One region of the Dietzia sp. Alg238-R159 genome, then DNA from elsewhere that is predicted to be linked to it. Evidence: riboswitches for the same ligand, from Rfam matches in the RefSeq annotation. Region 1 holds a riboswitch; each other region holds the start of a gene.
What was found. A riboswitch is a leader RNA that binds a small molecule or an ion and turns the genes downstream of it on or off. The one in region 1 is predicted to bind cobalamin.
Positions count from the first base shown of each region.

Region 2: linked by a shared signal. The riboswitch ahead of G6R20_RS17905 (energy-coupling factor ABC transporter permease) and the one ahead of cobN (cobaltochelatase subunit CobN) in region 1 are both predicted to bind cobalamin.
Region 3: linked by a shared signal. The riboswitch ahead of G6R20_RS17685 (magnesium chelatase subunit D family protein) and the one ahead of cobN (cobaltochelatase subunit CobN) in region 1 are both predicted to bind cobalamin.

Region 1 covers NZ_UNRI01000004.1:238,997-242,266, forward strand. Annotated here, with positions in the region: gene cobN (cobaltochelatase subunit CobN) at 1-2,064, opposite strand, end outside; cobalamin riboswitch at 2,136-2,331, opposite strand; gene G6R20_RS12180 (M23 family metallopeptidase) at 2,394-3,270, opposite strand, start outside.
Region 2 covers NZ_UNRI01000017.1:14,421-17,690, forward strand. Annotated here, with positions in the region: gene G6R20_RS17900 (Nramp family divalent metal transporter) at 1-606, shown strand, start outside; cobalamin riboswitch at 1,298-1,511, shown strand; gene G6R20_RS17905 (energy-coupling factor ABC transporter permease) at 1,546-2,286, shown strand; gene G6R20_RS17910 (energy-coupling factor ABC transporter substrate-binding protein) at 2,283-2,627, shown strand; gene cbiQ (cobalt ECF transporter T component CbiQ) at 2,628-3,270, shown strand, end outside.
Region 3 covers NZ_UNRI01000015.1:8,824-12,093, reverse strand. Annotated here, with positions in the region: gene G6R20_RS17685 (magnesium chelatase subunit D family protein) at 1-1,315, opposite strand, end outside; cobalamin riboswitch at 1,337-1,524, opposite strand; gene cbiE (precorrin-6y C5,15-methyltransferase (decarboxylating) subunit CbiE) at 1,601-2,845, shown strand; gene G6R20_RS17675 (SAM-dependent methyltransferase) at 2,842-3,270, shown strand, end outside.

The DNA of each region.
Region 1 (3,270 bases):
GCCCGCGGGCGCCTGGCCCAGGACGTGCAGGCCGTCGCGGATCTGAACGTCCTTGATCTCGCACAACCAGCCGTCGACGTGGAGGAGGAAGTCGTCGAACTCCTCGTCGTCGGGCCGCTGCTCGAGGCCAAGGTCCTCGTGCATGTGCGCGGACTGCATGAGGGTCCAGATCTGCGCGCGGATGGCCGGGAGCTTGGCCGGATCCATCGACGCGATGTTCCCGTACTCGTCGAGCAGCTGCTCCAGCCGCGCGATGTCCCCGTACGACTCGGCACGCGCCATGGGCGGGACCAGGTGGTCGACGATCGTCGCGTGCGCACGGCGCTTGGCCTGCGCGCCCTCGCCGGGGTCGTTGACGAGGAACGGGTAGATCAGCGGAAGGTCGGCGATCGCCGCGTCGGTGGCACAGTCCGCCGAGAGCGCCGCGTTCTTGCCCGGCAGCCATTCGAGCGAGCCGTGTTTGCCGATGTGCACCAGCGCATGCGCCCCGAAGCCGTGGGCGAGCCAGCGATAGGCGGCCAGGTAGTGGTGGGACGGCGCGAGCTCGGGGTCGTGATAGATGGCGACCGGGTTCTCGCCGAAGCCGCGGGGCGGCTGGATCAACAGGACGACATTGCCGGCCTGGATGGTGGCCAGGACGATCTCGCCGGCGTCGTTGACGAACAGCTCGCCCGGCGCGGGCCCCCACGCCTCGACCATCTCCGCACGCAGCGCCTCGGGCAGGTCCGCGGTCCAGCGCAGGTAGTCGTCGGTGGAGATCCGCACGTGACTGTCGGTGAGCTGGGCGCTGGTGAGCCACTCCTCGTCCTGCCCGCCCGCGTCGATGAGCGCGTGGATGAGGGCGTCGCCGGCGGCGGTGTCGTCGGCGTAGTCCCCGGCGGCCCCGGCGGGGTCCAGACTCGATTGATCAAGATACTGCGCGATGGGGCCGTCGTCCGGGCCCAGGTCGTAGCCCTCGTCGCGCATCCGGCGCAGCAGGCGGATGGTCGAGACCGGGGTGTCCAGGCCGACGGCGTTGCCGATGCGGGAGTGCTTGGTCGGATAGGCCGACAGGACCAGCGCGACCTTGCGGTCGGCGGGCGCCACATGGCGCAGCCGCGCGTGGGCCACGGCGATCCCGGCGACGCGCGCGCACCGCTCCGGATCGGCCACGTAGCGGGGCAGGCCGTCGGCGTCGATCTCCTTGAACGAGAACGGCGCGGTGATGATCCGGCCGTCGAACTCGGGGATCGCGATCTGGTTGGCGGAGTCCAGCGGGTTGACGCCGTCGTCTGAGGCAGACCAGTCCTCCCGGCTCCACGTCAGGCACAGGCCCTGCAGGACGGGGATGTCCAGCGCGGCGATGCGCTCGACGTCCCACGTCTCGTCCTCGCCGCCCGCACTCACCGCGCCGGGCGTGGTGCCGCCGGCAGCGAGAACCGTCACGACCAGCGCATCGAGAGTGCCGAGCGCGTCAAACAGCTCGTCGGGGGCCGAGCGCAGGGAGCCGGCGAAGACCGGCACTCCCACCGCGCCAGCGGCGTCGATCGCGTCGGCCAGCGAGTGCGCGAACCCGGAGTTCCCGCTCACCTCGTGGGCGCGGTAGTAGAGCACTCCGACGCGGGGCAGGCCGGGGGCTTCCGTCGTGTCCGGCCGCGGCGGCATACCCCACACCGGCACGTTCTCCGGCGGCTCGAACCCGACGCCGGTGAGCAGCACGGTGTCGGCCAGGAATGCGTGCAGCTGCGCGAGGTTGCCCGGGCCGCCCTCGGCGAGATAGCGGTGCGCCTCGGCCGCGATGCCGATCGGGACCGTGGACAGCTCCATCAGGTCGGCGTCGGGGGTCTGCTCCCCACCCAGGACCACTACCGGGACGCCCGCGCCGAGCACGGCGGCGAACCCGGCCTCCCAGGATCGTCGGGAGCCGAGAATGCGGACCACCACCAGGTCGGCGCCGACGAGCAGTGCGGGCAGATTCGCCTCGACGTCGAGTCGGGACGGGTTGCCGAGCGTGAACGCCGCGCCGGATTCGCGCGCGGAGAGCAGGTCCGTATCGGAGGTGGACAACAGGGTGATGCGGGGCACGTCGTGCTGTGCCGAGGCGTCATCAGGGGACGCCGAACGCCGGTCGGGGCGCATGTTCTTCTCCAAACCCTCGTGGAACATGTCGCCGTGGCCGGTCTCCTGGCTTTCGCATCAACGCCGTGCGACCGACCTTCCCGGATCCTGGAGGGTCCAGTGGTCTCCGCCCCGTGAGGGACGGACGAGGGTGCGCGACTCCGCGACTACAGTGGCGAGGGCCGCGCCGGCTTTTCCTCCGGCTTCCCGAGCACCACGGCACCGGCGAGCCTATCCGGCGCACCCCGCCCGTGGCCGACCGGCTGCCTCGCGTCAGCCAGGGACGGCCATCCCGGTCAGGGGAAGTCCACCACCGCGAGGTTGAGTGGCAGCTCGCCTCTCCGCGGCTCCGGCGAGAGGGTCGCCTCGTCGACGAAGGTGCCGGACAGGAAGTCGTCGGCGTCGGCGATCCGCTGCGGCGGGACCTGCCCGGCGTAGTCGAACCCCTTCAGCTCGTACGGCAGCGAGTCGGCCTCGAGCAGGCTCGGCCCGTCCATGAGCTGGAAGTGAAGGTGCGAGGCGTTGGCATTGCCGGTGTTCCCGAGCTTGCCCAGCACCTGCCCCTCGGTCACCGTGTCGCCGGGTTTCACCGTGACCGAGCCGGAGATCATGTGTGCGTACATCGCGTACACGCCGTCGCCGAGGTCGAGCACCACGTGGTTGCCGTCCACGTTCTCGACGGTGAGCTTGGACGCCAGTTCCGGGTTGCTGGCGGGCAGGACCCCCGGCGCATTGGCCTCCATCCCGTCGAGGACCGAGACGACGGTGGCGTCGGCGACGGCGAGGATCTCGGCGCCGTAGTCCACGTAGCTCTCGTTGTGGTTCCTGTCGCCGGTGTAGAACTCGCCCTGGTCGTTGGTGCGCTTCCAGTCGATTGCGAACCGCTGGCTGTTGTTGAGTTTGCCGTTGACCGACATCACCGAACTGCGGTGCGGGAACCCCGGTTCGCAACACCCGTTGAGGGCCACCCAGTTCTCGCCCCGCACGGGCGGCGCGATGACCGGCACGGTGCGGGTGGAGAAGGCAACCGGTGTCGTAAGGTAGTCGATGGGTCCCGGCTCCCCGAACGCCGGCGAGGCGGCACCGGTCCCGTAGAGGTGGTGCAGCACCGCGTCCGGGGCCTGGTCGAGCGAGTCGAGGGTGAAGTCGATGAACATGACCCGGCTCTCCTGC
Region 2 (3,270 bases), on a different contig from region 1:
TACGCGCACTCCTCACTCGCCCGTGACAGGTTCGGTACAGAGAGGACCTACCCGCTTTCCCGGTTAATCAGGGCAACTCGGGTAGATGTGACTATCGCGTTGACGATCGCCGGGTCAGTGAACCTAGTGATGCTGCTTGTGGCGGCATCAGTGCTCCCCGGAGTGGCGGGCACTGAGACTATTGAAGGGGCTCACGCTGCGATCGAGAACACCCTCGGCACGACAGCCAGTCTTATGTTCGCAATCGCGCTATTGGCTTCAGGGCTCGCATCAACTGCCGTTGGCGCCTACGCGGGCAGCGACATCATGGGGGGCCTGTTTCGTACCCGGATGAAACTCCTCACCCGCAGGCTCATCACCATTATCCCATCCATTATTGTGCTAGCAGCCGGGGTTGATCCCACGTACGCGCTGATTCTGAGCCAGGTAATTCTGTCGTTTGGCATCCCGTTTGCGCTGGTGCCATTGGTGTGGCTCACTTCCCGAAAATCCCTCATGGGCGCCTCGGTCAATGCGCGCGAAACAACATTCCTGGGCTGGGCGATCGCTGCTGTAATCATTGCTTTGAATGTCGCGCTGGTGGCTCTCGAGACGGGAATTGCCTGAGTTACACCACCCTATGGTGCACCATTGTTGCTGCGGCATGTTGCACCGTCCGGAGGGGCTCCGCGTGGTGCGAACGCGTGGTATGAAACACGAGTCTCGACAACGGTCCGCAGGTGGCGACCTGCTCCACCATTCCGTCATTTCCCTGCGGTCAAGGTGGCGCAAGCAACGAAGCGCAGGCCCGAGATCCACCCACGCGCAGGTCGCGCTGGGGTTGACCGATACGAATGTGGGGAACGGTTCGGTGGGGTACAGAGTTCGCGCGATCGGAAACTCGACACCATTAGCTTGTCATAAGATAAATTATCGGCGCGTTCAACGTGCAGGTCAGAGGCGGTGCCTGACGCCCCCAAACTGTGATAAGGTTTTAGGGTTAAGATAGCGATCTACGCGTCCGCGCGCGGCACGGCGTCCCCTGCGCATCGGGCTTCCACACCAGCTGGCGGACGACGTCCGGACGCCGTGCCCAAGGCGATCCGACCGGTTTCGCGGGCGATCGACTCGGGCCTCGTGCCCCTCGGCTCAGCGCTGGGGGGAGCTCAGACCGCAGCCGATCAGCCGACACGTGGTGAGCATAGAACACACCCTGATGTCGGCTCGCTGCTGCAGATGCCTACCCGAGCGAGGGACGCGGACGAGGTCACGCGGACGGAGCGTCTATGGGAGGTGAGTTCTCCTGGGCGGCGGGGGTTAGGATCTGCTCAGCTGCGGTGTTCGGGAACCCGGTGTGAGACCGGGGCGGCCCTCGCCACTGTGAACGGACGATGCTGCTGGTCCTTTATGTCACTGCTCGCACGCGTTGTGTGGGTGGGAAGGCGGATCGGCGGCGATCCGGTGCGTCCCTGACGGGGGTCTGCCGGTGGAGTCCGCGAGCCAGGAGACCGGCCGTAGCTTCCACCACAAGTGCCCGCGAGGTGACGGGCAGAGAGGTTCGAAGAAGTGCATATTGCAGAGGGTTTCCTTCCCACGGCCCATGCCGTGGCATGGACGGCCGTCGCGGCGCCGTTCGTGATCCACGGCGCGCGCGAGGCCATCAGGACCGTCCGTCAGACACCGGAGGCGGGCGTCCTGCTCGGCGTGGCCGGGGCGTTCACGTTCGTCATGTCTGCCATCAAGCTCCCGTCGGTGACGGGCTCGAGCTCGCATCCCACCGGGACCGGGCTGGGCACGATCATCTTCCGTCCCCCCGTTATGGCCTTCGTCGCCACCGTGGTGTTGATCTTCCAGGCGTTGCTGCTGGCACATGGCGGCATCACCACGCTCGGCGCAAACGTGTTCTCCATGGGAATCGCTGGACCGTGGGTCGCCTACGGTGCGTTCGTCCTGTGCCGACGGGTCACGGTGCCGCTGCTCGGCGCGGTCTTCGTCGCCGCGTTCCTGGCGGACCTGGTGACGTATCTCGTCACCAGCGCGCAGCTCGCCCTGGCGTTCCCGAGCGCCGAACACGGCCTGTGGCACTCGATGGCCGAGTTCCTGGCCGTCTTCGCGATCACCCAGATCCCACTGGCTGTTGTTGAGGCACTGATCGTGGTGGTGATCGTCAGCGTGCTGCTGCGAATCGCCTCCCGTGAGCTCAACCTAGTGGGCTTCTTTCGCAGGGCGCGGCTGGGCGGGGCGGGAAGCTTCGCCGGTCTCGGGGACAGTGGCGACCGGGTTGAGAGCACGGAGTCGGTGCGATGAGCGGGATGAAGCATCTCAGCGTGTGGGTGCTGATGGGAATGGTCGCCGCGGCGTTCGCAGTCGCTGTGTTTTCCCTGGTCTACGGCGCAGGGGCGGGTGGCGAGTTCGAGGGCGCGGACGGGCAGGCGGAAGGAACCATCAGCGAGATCGCTCCCGGCTATGAGCCGTGGTTCGAGCCGCTTCTGCCCGAGCTGCCGGGGGAGGTCGAATCGGGAGTGTTCGCCCTGCAAGCCGGGATCGGCGGCGGGATTGTGGGATACGGACTCGGCGTCTTGCGGACACGCAGCAGACAGCAGCGCGACCAGGCGAAGGCGACGACCCCAGGCCCGACCGGGCACTAGGTGAACCCGCTCGAACTCGCGGCGTCCCACAACCGCTGGACGGACCTCCCGGTAGCGGAGAAACTGCTGCTCTTCGGCGGTCTGCTGGTGGCAGCACTGCTCGTGCCGCCACCAGTGGGCCACGCCGCGATCCTGGCCGTCTGTTGCCTGTGCGCGCTGGCGCTGGCACGCGTCCCCGCCAGGATCTACCTCGCGGCGCTGCTCGCCCCCGTTGCATTCCTCGTCCTGGGCACCGGTCCCCTCGTGCTGGACGTAGTGGGCTGGCGACTGGTGGTGGATCCGTCCGGGGTCGATACCGCCTGGCGGACGGTGAGCCGGGCCATCGCCGCGACGGCCGCCACCATCACCCTGGCGTGCACCACGCCCGTCGCCGACCTCTTGGCCGCCGGCCGGCGGGCCGGACTGCCCGCCCCGCTGGCGCATATCGTGGACACCACCTACCGACTCATCGGCCTACTGCTCGACTCCACCCGCACGCTGCGACATGCCCACGACCTCAGACTCGGGCAACGCACCGCCCAAGCCGCGATCACCTCTATCGGAACGCAGTTCGCCTCCGTCTTCGTCCTGTCGATCAGGCGGGCACGGGCGATCGACGACGCCATGGCCATGCGCGCCGAACGCGGCCACACCGAAGTTCTCA
Region 3 (3,270 bases), on a different contig from region 1:
CGCCGGTGGAGTCATCCCCGGCCTGATCGCCGGGCTGCTCGTCGGCTCGGCCGTCGGCGTCGTCGTTCGATCGGCCGCCCGCCTGGTCCGGGCCCGCGGTGCCGGAGTCGTCGCCAGCGCCGGGGCTGTCCTCGGTCTGCTCGGTCTGCTCGGGCGAGTGCTCGTGCCCGGCGTGCTCGGCCGAGGCCCGCGCCGGGGTCGACTCGGCGTCCGGGGTGTCTGCCGACGCGGACTCGTCTGCGGACTCCGACTGTTCGGCGTCGTCGGCCGGCGCGGTCTCGTCCCGGGGGTCGGGATCGGGCTCGTCGTCGTCGCCCAGGAGCCGTTCCAACAGGTCCTCGTCGAGGCCCGGCGCATCGAACGGGGCACGACGGCGGCGGTGGGGCAGTGCCATGCGCGCGGCGACGCGGATGTCCTCGCGGGTGATCCGGGTCCGGCCCTGCCATGCGGCATGGGCGGCGGCGGTGCGGGCGGTGACGATGTCGGCGCGCATGCCGTCCACGTCGAAGCCCGCACACACCCGGGCGATGGTCGACAGCGCCCAGGGGGTCAGCGTCACCCGGTCGAGCACGCGCCGCGCGGCGGCGATCCGCTCGCGCACTGCGGCCTCGTCGGCGGCGTGGGCGGCGACGAACCCCGCCGGGTCGGCCTCGAACGCGATCCGGCGGCGCACCACCTCGGCGCGCAGTTCCGGGTCCCGGGGCGCGGCCACCTCCACGGTGAGGCCGAAGCGGTCCAGCAGCTGCGGCCGGAGCTCGCCCTCCTCGGGGTTCATGGTGCCGATCAGCACGAAGCGCGCGGCGTGCTCCACCGAGATGCCGTCGCGCTCCACGGTCACCCGGCCCATCGCGGCGGCGTCGAGCAGCAGGTCCACCACGTGGTCGTGGAGCAGGTTGACCTCGTCCACGTAGAGCAGTCCGCGGTGCGCGCGGGCGAGCAGGCCAGGTTGGAACACGGTCACACCGTCGGCGAGCGCACTCTCCAGGTGTAGTGATCCGGTGATGCGGTCCTCGGACACCCCGATCGGCAGCTCGACCAGGCGGACCGGCCGCTGCTCGGTGGGCGCGTCGTGGGGGATACGCCCGTCCGGGGTCTCGGAACCGCGGTCGTCAGGTGCGGAGGAGAACCGGTCGCCGGTGACGACCTCGACCTCCGGCAGGATCCCGGTGAGGGCGCGGACCATCGTGGACTTGGCCGTGCCCTTCTCGCCGCGGATCAGCACGCCGCCGACCGCCGGGGACACCGCGGTCAGGGTCAGGGCCAGCGACATGTCGTCGGAACCGACGACAGCGCTGAAGGGGTAGTGCAGTGGCATGGGGGCTCCCGCTCTCGTCTGCCAGGCTGGTCAGCGCGAGGCCGGTCTCCGGACTTCCCGGCTCATCTCGGACGTGCGCGCGGGGCGCGATCGTCTGAGAGGCCGGGTTACCGTAGCGGGCCCTGTGCCGGATTCTCACCGGCTTCCCTGATTCTCCCCTCCGCTCCGCCTGTGGCGGGTCGTGGGGCACCTCGTGCTGTGGGGTCTGTTCGGTTGTGTGGTGCTTCAGGCTAGCCCAACGGCCTGTCCCGGGGCGCCTCAGGTGTCGCGGTAGGGTTCCGCGTCATGAATGCACGGGTGGTGGTCGTCGGCATCGGCGGCGACGGGTGGGCGGGGCTCGACGAGGCCCGCCGTCGCGCCGTCCTGGGCGCCGAGGTGGTGCTCGGCGGTGAGCGTCATGTGGCGATGATTCCGGGCGACGTGACGGCCGAACGGGTGCCGTGGCCGCGGCCGCTGCGGGACGGGTTGCCGGAGCTGCTCGAGCGGTTCCGCGGGCGGTCGATCGTGGCCCTGGCCTCGGGTGATCCGCTGGTTGCCGGGATCGGCACCACCCTGATCGATGTAGTCGGCGTGGACGCGGTGGAGGTGCTCCCGGCGGTGTCCTCGGTCGCGCTGGCCCGCGCCAGGATGCGGTGGCCGGCCGAGTCCGTGGTGGTGCTGCGTGACCACCGCGCGCTGCCCCGGGAGCTGGCGCCGGGGCGGCGGGTGCTGGTGCTCTCAGCCGACCGGGACACGCCGGGAGAGGTCGCCGCGGTACTTGACGGCGCCGGCTTCGGGAGAAGCTCGCTGACGGTTCTGTCCGATCTCGGGGGCCCGGCCGAAGCGCGTTTCAGATGCCCGGCACGCGACTGGGCTGCCGACCGCGAGGCCCCCGCCCTGCACGTGTTGGCCATCGAGTGCGTGGCCGACCCCTCCGCCCGCCCACTCGGGTTGGCGCCGGGATTGCCCGACGACGCCTTCGAGAACGACGGCCAGCTCACCCGCCGCGACCTGCGCGCCTCGGCCCTGTCCCGACTCGCGCCTGCGGCGGGCGAGCTCCTCTGGGACGTGGGCGCCGGCGCCGGGTCGGTGGGCATCGAGTGGATGCGCGCCCACCCGTCGTGTCGGGCTGTCGCTGTGGAGGCCGATCCCGGGCGGGCCGCGCGGATCGAGCGCAACGCGGCCGCCCTCGGGGTGCCCGCGCTGAAGATCGTCCACGGCCGGGCGCCCCAGGCTCTGGACGGTCTGCCGCGGCCGGACGCGGTGTTCATCGGCGGGGGCGGCACGGCCCCTGGCCTGCTTCGACAGTGTTGGGACGCGCTGGCGCCGGGCGGCCGGCTGGTCGCGCACGCGGTGACGCTGGAGACCGAGCGCGCACTGATCGACGCCCGCGCCGAATTCGGCGGGGAGCTCACCCGGCTGCAGGTCGAGCAGACAGATTCGATCGGCAGGTTCACCGGCTGGGCGCCGACGCGGGCCGTGGTGCAATGGGCCGCCGTGAGGCCTCGCTCGCACGCGACTGGTGTCCAGGAGACAGGGGAAACTTCGTGACCGTTCACTTCGTGGGAGCCGGGCCCGGCGCCGCGGACCTGCTCACCCTGCGGGCGGCCGCGGCGCTGGCCGCGGCCGACGTCTGCCTCTACGCGGGGACCTACCTCGATGATGGTGTTCTCACGCACTGTCGGCCGGGCACCCGGTTGGTGGACACCCAGCACCTGGACCTGGACGGGATCATCGCGGAGATCGTCGCCGCCCATGCCAAGGGACTCGAGGTGGTCCGGCTGTGTTCCGGCGACCCGTCGCTGTACTCGGCTCTCGCCGAGCAAACTCGCCGCCTCGACGCGGCCAGCGTGCCGTGGGACGTGGTTCCTGGTGTTCCGGCCTATGCCGCCGCAGCCGCCGAGTTGGGGGTGGAGCTCACAGTTCCCGAGGTGGTGCAGTCGGTGGTGCTCACCCGTGTCCAGGCTCGGTCGACG